One region of the Colwellia sp. RE-S-Sl-9 genome, then DNA from elsewhere that is predicted to be linked to it. Evidence: riboswitches for the same ligand, from Rfam matches in the RefSeq annotation. Region 1 holds a riboswitch; the other holds the start of a gene.

Region 1 (5,811 bases):
AACACTTTCTTCACTAATACCGTGATCTCCAGCAAAAACTAAGGCAGTAGGTTTGTTAATTGAAATATGTGAAATAAGCTTATTGCTTTTATTACTTTGAATAAGCGCAAGCTGTAAAGCCGTGCTTTCTAATAAGCCTAAAGAGCCAACAGGTTTGGTTTTTTGATTGATTTTATCTTGAATTTTACTTTCAAATTCAAGATTTAACGCTTTTATTTCCATAAAAAATCTCGCTTACATTTTTCGTAATAGGGCTAAGAAAAACAAACTGCCCATCGCTGAAGTAATAACACCTATTGGTATTTCTTGTCCGCCTAATGCCGTACGCGCAACAACATCTACCCACACTAAAAAACAGCCACCAACTAAGCCTACGGCTATAAATAATTTAGCGCTGGTAATGCCCACAAAAGGCCTAACAATATGTGGGATCATCAAACCAATAAAGCTAATGCCGCCACAATAAGACACAATAACGGCTGTTATTGCAGCACATAAAATAAGGGTAATAACACGCAAGCGTTCAACTTTTACTCCTAAGGTGCGAGCGCTGTCGTCACTGAGTAATAGCGCATCAAGCTGGCGTCCTAATAAAAGTGCAATAAGCGTAGCAATAATAATTACGGGGGATATCAACAGTAGAGCGTTGGTGTCTGCTCTGGCTAAACTGCCCATGAGCCAAAAAATAACGCGGTTACTTGAAAAAGCATCACCGCTGTAAAGAATAAAGGTGGTTAAAGAACTTAATAAGAAGGAAACCGCTACGCCTGCTAACAGTAAGTGCTCAATGCGACGCCAATTATTTTGATATATCACAATTAAAATAAGTCCAACCGCTAATAAAGACCCTAAAAAAGAGGCAAAAGGTAACGAAACAAGCTGCATTGATACCGGTAAAAACTGAGTTAAAGTTGCCCCTAAGCCTGCTCCAGAAACAATACCAAATAAATACGGGTCGGCAAGTGGGTTACGTGTCACGTTTTGCATTAAAGCGCCTGCTAAAGCTAAACCAAAGCCCGCGATAAAACCAAGCAATACCCTCGGAAAGCGTATTTCCCATAAAATGGTATCGTAAATACCTTTTTCACACCCTTGAGTTACACATTGCCATACTGCTTTATGGTTTAATTCAACAACACCAAACCCAATAGAAGACAATAACGTGATAACAACGAGGCTAACAATTAACAAGAGCGAATATTTGTACGGTAGCTTTTTTGTTAATAAGTGATTTTTCATGATTGTAGCCACTTTGATTCGTCATTTACTTGGTTGTTTATACCAGCAAAGGTAATTCTTGTTTTTTGAGTGAAAGGGTTTTTATCAATAGCGCATTCTAGTTTAAATACATCAGTTAAGTTTTCGGCGGTAAATACACTTTCAGGTGTGTCATCTGCTACAAGTTGACCGTTGTTTAACATGAGCACTCTATCGCAATATTGGGCGGCTAAATTAAGATCATGAATAGTGATCAATAAGGTTATGTTGAGGGACTTGGCTAACATTAATATTTGATGCTGATAGTACATATCAAGATGATTCGTAGGTTCATCCATAATCAAAATATCAGGCGCTTGTACAATAGCTCTAGCAATTAATACTCGCTGCTGCTCACCGCCTGATAAAGTACTAAATAATTGATGCTGTTTTTTTATCAGATCAACCTTGATTAACGCTTGTTCAATATTGTGTTTGTCGGCATCTGTATTTATGTCAAACAATCCTTTATGAGGGATAAGCCCCATACCTACAATATCTAAAACAGTTAAGTTGAATGCAGACTCTGAATGTTGGCTAACCACAGCGACTTTTTTGGCTATATCTTTATTATTAAGGTTTTTAAGGGGCTTGCCATGCAAATAAATATTACCAGAATAATCTGAATATTCGCCGTATAAACATTTAAGAAGAGAGGTTTTTCCTGCGCCATTGGGGCCAACGATAGCAACGGTTTCACTTGCTTTTATTTGTAGGTGAATACCTTGAATAACCTTTTTTGGGTTTGCAGACCAAGTAACATTATTTGCTTGTAGAACAAAGGGTGACATATGTGCCTTAACCATAATAGCGAATAAAACATAGCGAATACAATTTTAGGAAATACAAGGACACATCATAAGAAGTCACTCATAATTATATGAGAGATATTCTTAGTTTTTCGCGTTACCCGCACGTTCACTAAAGGCGATTAAGGCAGGTGTTCTGACTTAAGTGTTTAGTGATGTTATTTTAACCGTCACTAAACTCTCTTTACAGTTGCGGGAACAGTTATGGAATTAAGTGGTTGTTAATAAAACTAACCATGTCTTGCACCATATTCCCCTTTAAGTTTTTCCTCTAATAAATAAGAGTAAAAAACACCTTAAAAGCGCCGACATCTTACCACAGTTATTTTTTAATTAAATAACAGTATTTGTTTTATCAATATTTACCAATGCTATGCAACAACCTGCTGTACTTGAAGTTGAAAAACTACGAAAAGTTGCAATGGAAAAGTCAGCAACGGGGAAATTTGGTATTGATGCAAGCTACTGGTTCGAACAAGCAACAGATAGAATAAAGCAGTTAAACAAGTTGAAAACAAACTAAATATATCAGTAATGAAACTAACTGATATATTAAAAATTCAGCGAATAGCTCGTTAATGTTAAGCGCTGATGTTATTTTTATTATAAGTTTTTTAGTTATAGTTATAAGCTACGTCGTGATTAAAGATTTAGATAATCGCATAAAAGATTTAATGGCCGTCTTTAGTCAAGTTAGAAAAGAAAACGATTTAACCGTTAGAACTAAATACATTGATAAAAGTGAGCTAAGCTAAAATTTCATACCTAAAATCAATAAATGATCAACGCTACAGCGTACTTGAACACAGCTTTGAATATTAAGTGGATATTATTTTTTCACTTTTGAAACCGAAGTTGAGCAATGAAATAATGTAAGCCATTCTAAGGTCTAGATATACTTCGTAGTACAATTATCCACATGCCTGCTAAATATATGGGCTTCTATTAATACCGATCTTAAGGCAACATGATGTTCATTAAAAAAATTATAACTATTTGTAAGTTTTTAACTATTCCTTTGTTACTGGGTTTTCCTCTTGCCGTTATTGCTTATCGTTTGCAATTATGGGGCATGGGAACGTCTTTTAAAATCATTCAATTTACAGGGTATGCTAGTATTGTTGTGCTGGTAATAGCGATAGTAATTGGTTTATTTGCGTTTTTTACAAAGCAACAACGTGTGCTTAAAAGTAGTGCTATAGTCGCTATTTTATTAGCTATACCGGCTGTTGGTTTATCAATGCAAGCGGCTAAAGCTAAGTCTTTACCTTTTTTACATCAGGTAAGTACTGACACGGTTAATTTACCTCAATTTAAAGCCATTTTAGCCTTGCGTGGCGAAGGAACTAATCCACTAGAATACGACAGCGAAAAATTAGCTCCGTTACAACAAAAAGTTTATCCAGAACTACAACCCATTGTAAGCATCTTGAACACAGAGCAAGCGTTTAATAAAGCTATTGATACGGCGATAAAATTAGGCTGGGAAATTGTTGCTAAAGATATTAAGCAAGGAATGATTGAAGCAGTTGATACCAGTTTACTCTGGGGTTTTAAAGACGATGTAGCTATTCGTATTCAAGCAACGGATACAGGAAGTAAGATAGATCTACGATCCATTTCTCGTATTGGTGGAACAGATCTTGGAGCTAATGCCAAACGTATAAAAAGCTTTATATCATCATTTTAATTATGCTTTTAACTAGGTTTGTTGATCTTTCAGGGGGCTGAAAAAACAATCTTGATAGATCAACAGATCCTAGGGTATTTTATCTTTTTACAATCAAATAAATAAGCAAAACCACTCACTTCTACTTTCGTAATTATACTATCACGTTTAAAGATTGAAGCTTTCAGTAAAGAAGGCGACTCCATTATTCTACCTTGCTCAAACGTGTAGTGTTGGCCATCTATAACCTTATACTTATCTAAATAACAGGCGAGAGCACCACAAGCGCTACCCGTAGCAGACTCTTCAGGAATACCAAATAAAGGTGCAAAGTTTCGACAGCTGGCTGTTAAACTATTTGAATTACTTTCTGAGATATTTTTTTGGGCTGGAGATAACTCAAACAGGTGAATGCCAATCGCATTATATTTTTCACTAAAACGCGATATTTTATCTAAATCAGGCACTATTGAATCTAAAGTTCCAAAGGGTACAGGTATTATTACATCAGCTAAGCCCGTTGAAATAATTTCACAAGGTAGATTAGTCGTAGCAAATAACGTTTCAGAAATATTTAATAACTCAGCTACTTCTTTGCTTTCAACTACACCTAAATATTGCGGGAGTGTTTGTTCCATATTCACTAAGGTATCAGTGGCCACTTTTACCTTTAACTTTCCCGCTTTAGTTTGTTGAGTATACTCTTGCGCTTCAATGATCTGTTTTTCGAACAATAATGAAAATGTTGCTAAAGTCGCGTGTCCACAAAAATCAACTTCATGATTCGGAGTAAAAAATCGAACATTAAAGTCGCATTCAACATCCGCTGATACAAAAGCGGTTTCAGAGTATCCCACTTGTGTGGCAATATACTGCATTTGCTGCGGTGTTAGATTATCTGCATTTAATACAACACCTGCTGGGTTACCGCCTGAGCCATTGTAAGTAAAAGAATTAAGGTAATAAACTGTTATATCCATATAAGTATTCATGAGATTTTTTAGTCAAATAATTTATTTTAATAGACACCAAATTTAAAATTTTTACAAGGGAAAGTAATGAAGAAAACAAGATTCGTTCTATTTTCATTTTTGTTAAGTATTACAGCTAATGCTGCGTTGGCGAATGAAGAAAACTCTGCTGTTGAAAACTGCCACATTGATGGTATTCGCTCGCAAGTAAAATGTGGCACTTTAAATGTCCCCGAGAACTACAATAAGCCTGAAGGCAAAAATATTTCCATTAATTATGCTGTGTTACCAGCGATTGATAGCTCAAAAAATAATGCGCCACTTATGTTTCTTGCCGGGGGGCCAGGTCAAGCAGCTGTTGAATTAGCAGCACATATACGTCGAAGCTTTGTAGAAATTAGAAAAACACGCGACATTATTTTAATTGATCAACGAGGTACTGGTTTATCTCAACCCATGTTGTGTGATGAAGCTACCAAAGGGAATTTATATAGCATGATTCCTGAAGAGTTTTCTGAACAAGAAACGCTAGATTGTATTACAAAATTAAAAGAAACTAACGAGCTAAGCCAATACAACTCAGAAAATGCAATCCGTGATTTTGATGCAGTAAGAGAAGCATTAGGTTACAAGCAAATGAATCTTTATGGTGGCTCTTATGGAACAAGAGCGGCGCTTACTTATATGCGTTTATTTCCCGAAAATATTAAAAGTGTTGTGTTAGATAGCGTAGGGCCGATTGAAGTACCTATCGGTTTATTTGGTTTGAGCTCAGAGCGATCATTTAACTTATTGCTTGAACATTGCGCTAATGAAGAAACCTGTAATAAAGCCTACCCTAATTTAAAAGAAGAGTTTGAAACTGTTATTAAGCGTTTATCTAACGAAGTGGTTGCTTTATCTATAAGTCATCCTCGATTAGGCACTAAAACGCCTTTTAAATTAAGTAAAGGAAAATTCATCAATACGCTATTTAAGCAACTTTACAGTACAGAAACTCGCACTATAGTGCCTTTAATTATTCATCAAGCCTTTCTGGAAAACTACCAGCCATTAGTAGGAATTATTTCTGCAGGAGAAGGTGCTATAAACATGTACGTGGGAC
Region 2 (5,811 bases), 1.6 Mb from region 1:
TCTTTGTAGCCATATTTGGGTAGGTAAACATGTTGAGAAGTGCTATTTTTTAGCTGCCACAATTCAGGCAGTGCTTTTATTATGGCTTGGCTACCGTTGGTTACGGTTACGTGTTTGCATTGGTAATAATGTTTAGCCGCAGCTAATAACTCGTTATTACTTTGGGGTAAATTTTGCCATATGCTTAATGGAATATTTGGAATAGGGTAGCTGGTTGGTGCAATGCCAGTGGATAGATCAAGCCATTGTTCTGCAGGTATTTTATATTGGTTAGCTATTTGCTGAAGCTGTCCGCCGTGGATAAGCGCCATGAAAAGTTCTCACTCATATTTGAATATTATATGATGTTTAAAAGTAGGTTAACTGTTTGCCATAACAATACGATTAACGTGAGTATTATAGCGGCTCGCTTCACAATTAAGATACTTTTAGGAATATCTTCAACTGTTATATTTTCACCACAACCTAAAGTAACCGATTCAACTATTTTACCATTATATTGCGCTGTGCCACCTAGCTTTTTATTCATCACGGTTGCACCGGCTGCCATAACCCAGCCGCCATTATGGCTTTTGTATGTATTACCTTGTTTATAGGCGTTTGCTAATGCTGTAAGGAATGTATCTTGAATGGCATATAACAAGGTGCATATTTTTGCACTAATAAATCCTAATGCATCATCAAGCCGAGCACTGGCGAAACCAAAAGAGTTAAATTGTAATGTACGATAGCCCCACATTGCATCTAACGTATTGGCAAAACGATGAAAAATAACTAGCGGTGCACCGCCAATAATAAAATAAACTATCGATGCGATAACCGAGTCGTGGCCATTTTCTAACATAGACTCAACCGTTGCTCGCGACATTTCAGTAGGCGTTAGTTCAGCCGTTTCTCTACTAACGAGGTAACCAGTAAAGTACCTTGCTTGTACTAAATTATTTTCTTTTAGCGGTTGGTAAACCTGCATAGCATGTTGATACAAACTGTTTAGGCCAATGGCTAAATAAAGCACGATAGCGTCTAATAATATTTGCCAGTACCAAGTTAAATGATTGAGATATAAACAATAAAGTAACGGAATAGGTAGCACTAAAATAGCCCATGCGAGTGAGCCTAATAATGCCTTTTTTATATTGAAGCGTAATGGCTGTGTTTCGTCTGATTTTTTATCGGTTTGAAAGGTGTTTAAACGTTTTTCGATTTGTTGAGCAAGCCAACCAAAGCCCACTAAGTAATGATACTGACGAGCTTCGCCTAAGTACTTATCAAGTAATAAAGCTAAAATAATTGTTAATGTTAGCGTATAAAAAGGCAGTGTAGAAAACAACCATAAAGTAAGTTCGTTAAATGTCACTTTCTTTCCTTTTTATAGAGCAATTTAGCTTAGGTCGATGGCGTTAAATGAAAACTTGAGGTGTTATGCTCATAAGTTAGTTTGTTAATAGAACCATTTTTAAATAAGTCGTAGGCATTCATATTCGAATTATTACCAATATAACCATAAAAACAACGCAGAGCCTCACCATGAAAAATCACTAAAATATGAGCTGTTTTATATTCTATCGCTATTTTTTCAAGTGCTTTGTAAATACGTTCGCCACAAGTTACAGCGCTTTCTCCACCTTGAGGTGTTAGCTCAGTAAATTTCTGCAATAGCTCAACATAATTAGGATCTTTCGATAAGGTTGTTATTTGCTTACCTTGCCAATAGCCTAAATGCCTTTCGGTAAGGCTAGATTTTACTTGGGTGTTTACGCCAAGCGTTTGTTTACATATTTGAGCACTGTTTACGGCACGTCCTAAATTTGAAGAGAAAATAACTTCGATATTATGCTTAAGCACGTTTTGAGCTATTTGCTCTGATTGGGTTTTACCTAACTCGGTTAAGTTGCTATCAAGCTGTCCTTGAAAACGTTGTATTTTATTCCACTGAGTTTCGCCATGGCGAGCTAAATATAAAGTTGTAATCATAGAGCCGTACTTTTGCTAATTGCAGCGCAGCATAACTAAATCAGCAACAGTGTTCAATGCACAATATTAATAGTGTGCATCATTTACTTTGATATGGGTATATGTTGTATAAACAGCTTGCTTCAGGTACTATTTCAGTCAGATTTAGGTGTCGAAATTAATGCTTATAATTTAATGAATAAGTATTAATTAAGATGAAACGTGAAACTGGTGAAATACCAGTACTGCCCCCGCAACGGTAACTGTGAGCAGCAATAAAAACCACTGTGTTTATACCAATCGCAATAACCAATTGATCATTTATACTTGTTTAAATGGCCAATTACATCGTTATTTATTTAATAATTAGAACAACTAGTTATTAAAATAAATGCCTTGTATTTGACCATTTATTCTTCATATAAAATAGTTCAATTCATTAATGCGTTTGGTATTCTTCATTCAATGAAAGCATGGGAAGGTATTGCAAAGCGATGAACAGGAGTCCGGAGACCGGCCTAATTTATACTCGACAACTGCGGTGGGCGGCTTTTCAGAGACTAGTAAATTTGTATTAGCCTATAACGTTCTTATTTATAGTTTTCACTTCTTTTACTAACTTTGATTTCTCCACCGTTAACTATTTAACGGGATTGTTATGAAATTAACTGAAGTAAAATCACCCCTTTCTTTGTTCTTAAGCATATGTGGCTTATTAACTTTGTTAATGATCGCTACACGTGGTAATCATTTTTCTACTTTCAATAGCCTGCCAAGTGCTTCTACAGCTGTGTTCTTTTTAGCAGGTATGTACTTGCGTAAAGTGAAAGACTTTTGGTTTTTTTATATTTTATCTATCACTATTGATTTAGCGTCTTCATTTCATCGAGGACAATTTGGTGATTGTTTAACCGCGTCTTATCCTGCTCTAGCTTTTAGTTATGTTGCTATGTTTGCAGCGGGTTATTACGTGCGTCCTGATTGGTCACAACAAAATATGATAACCAATATTGTTAAAGTGAGTGTAGCGTTAATTATTGCTAGCTCTATTGCCTTTTTCATCTCTAATGGTAGTTATTATGCCTTCTCGGGGAAATTTCCAGATTTATCGTGGGCTGAATATGCAACACGAGTAAATAAATACTTTTTTAAATCAGTTTCTAATCCTGTGTTTTATGTTGCTACAGGAATAGTAATGCATTGGTGTATCAATCGTTTTTTCACTGAAAAAACAACAGCTCAACTTTCATCATAAATTGTTGCTTACATCAACTTATTAATAAAAGGCGTTTACTTTGGCATTTGAAAATACTCCTGATAATGTAAAGGGCACAGGCACTATGTGCCCAGCATTAATTGTTGCTGCTCCTTCATCAGGCACCGGAAAAACAACAATTACTGCTGCTATCGCTAGGTATCATCGTAATCAAGGTAAAAAGGTTACCGTATTTAAAGTAGGACCTGATTTTATTGATCCTATGATTTTACGCCAAGCCAGCGGCGAATTAGTGTATCAATTAGATTTGTGGTTAGTGGGTGAACAAGACTGTAAACAGTTGTTATATAAAGCTGCGCTTGAGTCAGATCTCATTTTGATTGAAGGGGTTATGGGGCTTTTTGATGGTACGCCAAGTAGTGCTGATTTAGCTGAGTATTTTAATATTCCGGTATTAGGTATTATCGACGCTTCTGCCATGGCGCAAACCTTTGCAGCGGTTGCTTTTGGATTAGCTAACTATCGTCCTAATTTGCCATTTTCAGGTGTTATAGCAAATAGAGTTAACACGCCTAGACATACCGAAATATTACAAAATTGCTTGCCTGACGATTTACGCTTTTACGGTCGAATGCCTAAAGATGCAACCATTACGTTACCTCAACGTCATTTGGGTTTAGTACAAGCACAAGAGTTGGCTGATATTGATGTACAACTTGATCAAGCTGCGTCTCATATTGCCGCTACAGGTTTAGCTGAACTTCCTGCCAGTATAGAGTTTTTTCCTTGTGAAGAGGTTGAACACGAGTATCAACATGAAGGTGTTTTAAAAGGCACTCGTATTATTATTGTAAAAGACAAAGCTTTTAGTTTTATTTATGCGGCTAATATCGCTTTTTTACAAGAAACAGGCGCTGAGTTAGTTTATTGTTCAGCACTTACCGATGCTGAGTTACCAGCAGGTGATGTGTTATATATTCCCGGTGGTTACCCAGAATTATATGCTGAGCAACTTGTTCAAAATACAAGCTTTATATCGAGCGTACGATCTTTTGCTAAAACCAATAAACCATTGATTGCAGAATGTGGTGGTATGTTGTATTTACTTGAGCAGCTAACTGATTTACAAGATAAAAAGTTTTCAATGGTTGGCTTGTTACCGGGTAATGCCATTATGCAAAAAAAGCTAGCGGCTATTGGTTCTCAGTGGGTTGAATTACCTTTAAAAGGAACTGAAACGTTAGAGAATAATGTAATGCGCGGCCACAGTTTTCATTACTCAAGTGCCGACATTTCGTTAGAGCCTATTAGTCAAACTAAGCATCACCCCAGTGAACGCTTAGGCGAGTTTGTTTATCAGCACGGTAATATTATAGCGTCGTACATGCATTGGTATTTTCAAAGTAATCCTGAATTAACGGTAAAACTTTTTACTAAGTAATGGCTGCAGGGTAGTATGGTCAAATAAATTAAAACAAACTTCAAGGAAGTTAGGTGACAGAAAATACAGGAATAAAAGCAGCTATGGCATTAAGAACCATAGGTTTCCGTCCAATAAAAATTCCCTTAAAAACGTTTGCGGTGGTTCTTGCTCTTATTGCTTTGTATTTCAGCTTTACAGAATATATGGACTATAAGCATCAAAAAGATAACTCTTTGGCTATTATTTTAGAACCTAAAATTAACGACATTTACTTTATTGATTTTAGGCTGATTAAAAAAGATTTACGACCCCATGAAAAATACAGAATTGCTAAGGTAGTGGATATAACGGGCGACATTGTTACGCTTATGTATGGCGGTTTTTATTATCAAAGTAAGCATGCGGTTATTAATGCAATTTACTATGGGCAATTAGGTTTTAAAAAATACTTTGAAACTCGACGTTACGATATATCACATAATGAAATTAAGAATATGTTTAGCAACGGGGCTATCTATTTAGCTAATAGACCTATTCAAAATCTGCTCTATGGTAACGTGGTTGGGCCCATGAAAGAAAATTATCGTTCTAGTGGTTTAATATACGGTAAAAAAGAAAATAATAAAGGCGTAGCTTTTTTAAATGATCGTTTTAATGAAACGGGTTTAGAAAGCGCTTTTAACTTTTTTCAACAATCAGCAGAATTAGGTTACGCAAAAGGGCAAGTTAACTTGGCTCAAATGTATATTAATGGGCAGTTTGTTAGTAAAGATTTTAACAAGGCGTTACATTGGTTAAAGCTCGCTTCTTTACAAAGTAGTAAAACCGCTATTTTAAAATACGGTATTGTATGTAAGCAGGTTAAAGAGTGTAACCTTGCCGATTTTTATCAAGAACTCACAAAATCAGGCGTAAACATCAAAGTAAGAAAACTCGACTTTGAACTTAGCCCCTAGAAAGAAGACAATTATGACAGAACAACGTAATACCTTAACCGATGAAGAAAAACATAAAGCTCGCCAACAAAAAATTAAAGCTAATGTAGATGAGCGTGTAGCAAAAGCCACCGAAGAACGCGGTGTTTTAGTGGTTATTACTGGTAATGGTAAAGGTAAAAGCACCTCAGGTTTCGGTACTATATTACGTGCCGTAGGACATGGTTTAAACACAGGTGTTGTGCAATTTATTAAAGGATCAAAATGGGAATGTGGCGAAATGA

Evidence for each region. Region 1 has a riboswitch for cobalamin ahead of ACM9HF_RS09645 (ABC transporter ATP-binding protein). Riboswitches for the same ligand answer to the same signal wherever they lie in the genome.
Region 2: linked by a shared signal. The riboswitch ahead of ACM9HF_RS16595 (hypothetical protein) and the one ahead of ACM9HF_RS09645 (ABC transporter ATP-binding protein) in region 1 are both predicted to bind cobalamin.

The regions. Positions count from the first base shown of each region.
Region 1 covers NZ_CP182631.1:2,250,322-2,256,132, reverse strand. The annotation lists gene cobT (nicotinate-nucleotide--dimethylbenzimidazole phosphoribosyltransferase) at 1-222, opposite strand, end outside; gene ACM9HF_RS09650 (FecCD family ABC transporter permease) at 235-1,239, opposite strand; gene ACM9HF_RS09645 (ABC transporter ATP-binding protein) at 1,236-2,048, opposite strand; cobalamin riboswitch at 2,176-2,380, opposite strand; gene ACM9HF_RS09640 (nitrate- and nitrite sensing domain-containing protein) at 2,404-2,589, shown strand; gene ACM9HF_RS09635 (DUF1499 domain-containing protein) at 3,034-3,756, shown strand; gene ACM9HF_RS09630 (PhzF family phenazine biosynthesis protein) at 3,816-4,727, opposite strand; gene ACM9HF_RS09625 (alpha/beta fold hydrolase) at 4,794-5,811, shown strand, end outside.
Region 2 covers NZ_CP182631.1:3,823,024-3,828,834, forward strand. The annotation lists gene cobD (threonine-phosphate decarboxylase CobD) at 1-311, opposite strand, end outside; gene ACM9HF_RS16585 (cobalamin biosynthesis protein CobD/CbiB) at 338-1,357, opposite strand; gene ACM9HF_RS16590 (histidine phosphatase family protein) at 1,387-1,974, opposite strand; cobalamin riboswitch at 2,104-2,489, shown strand; gene ACM9HF_RS16595 (hypothetical protein) at 2,612-3,208, shown strand; gene ACM9HF_RS16600 (cobyrinic acid a,c-diamide synthase CobB) at 3,249-4,610, shown strand; gene ACM9HF_RS16605 (tetratricopeptide repeat protein) at 4,664-5,548, shown strand; gene cobO (cob(I)yrinic acid a,c-diamide adenosyltransferase) at 5,562-5,811, shown strand, end outside.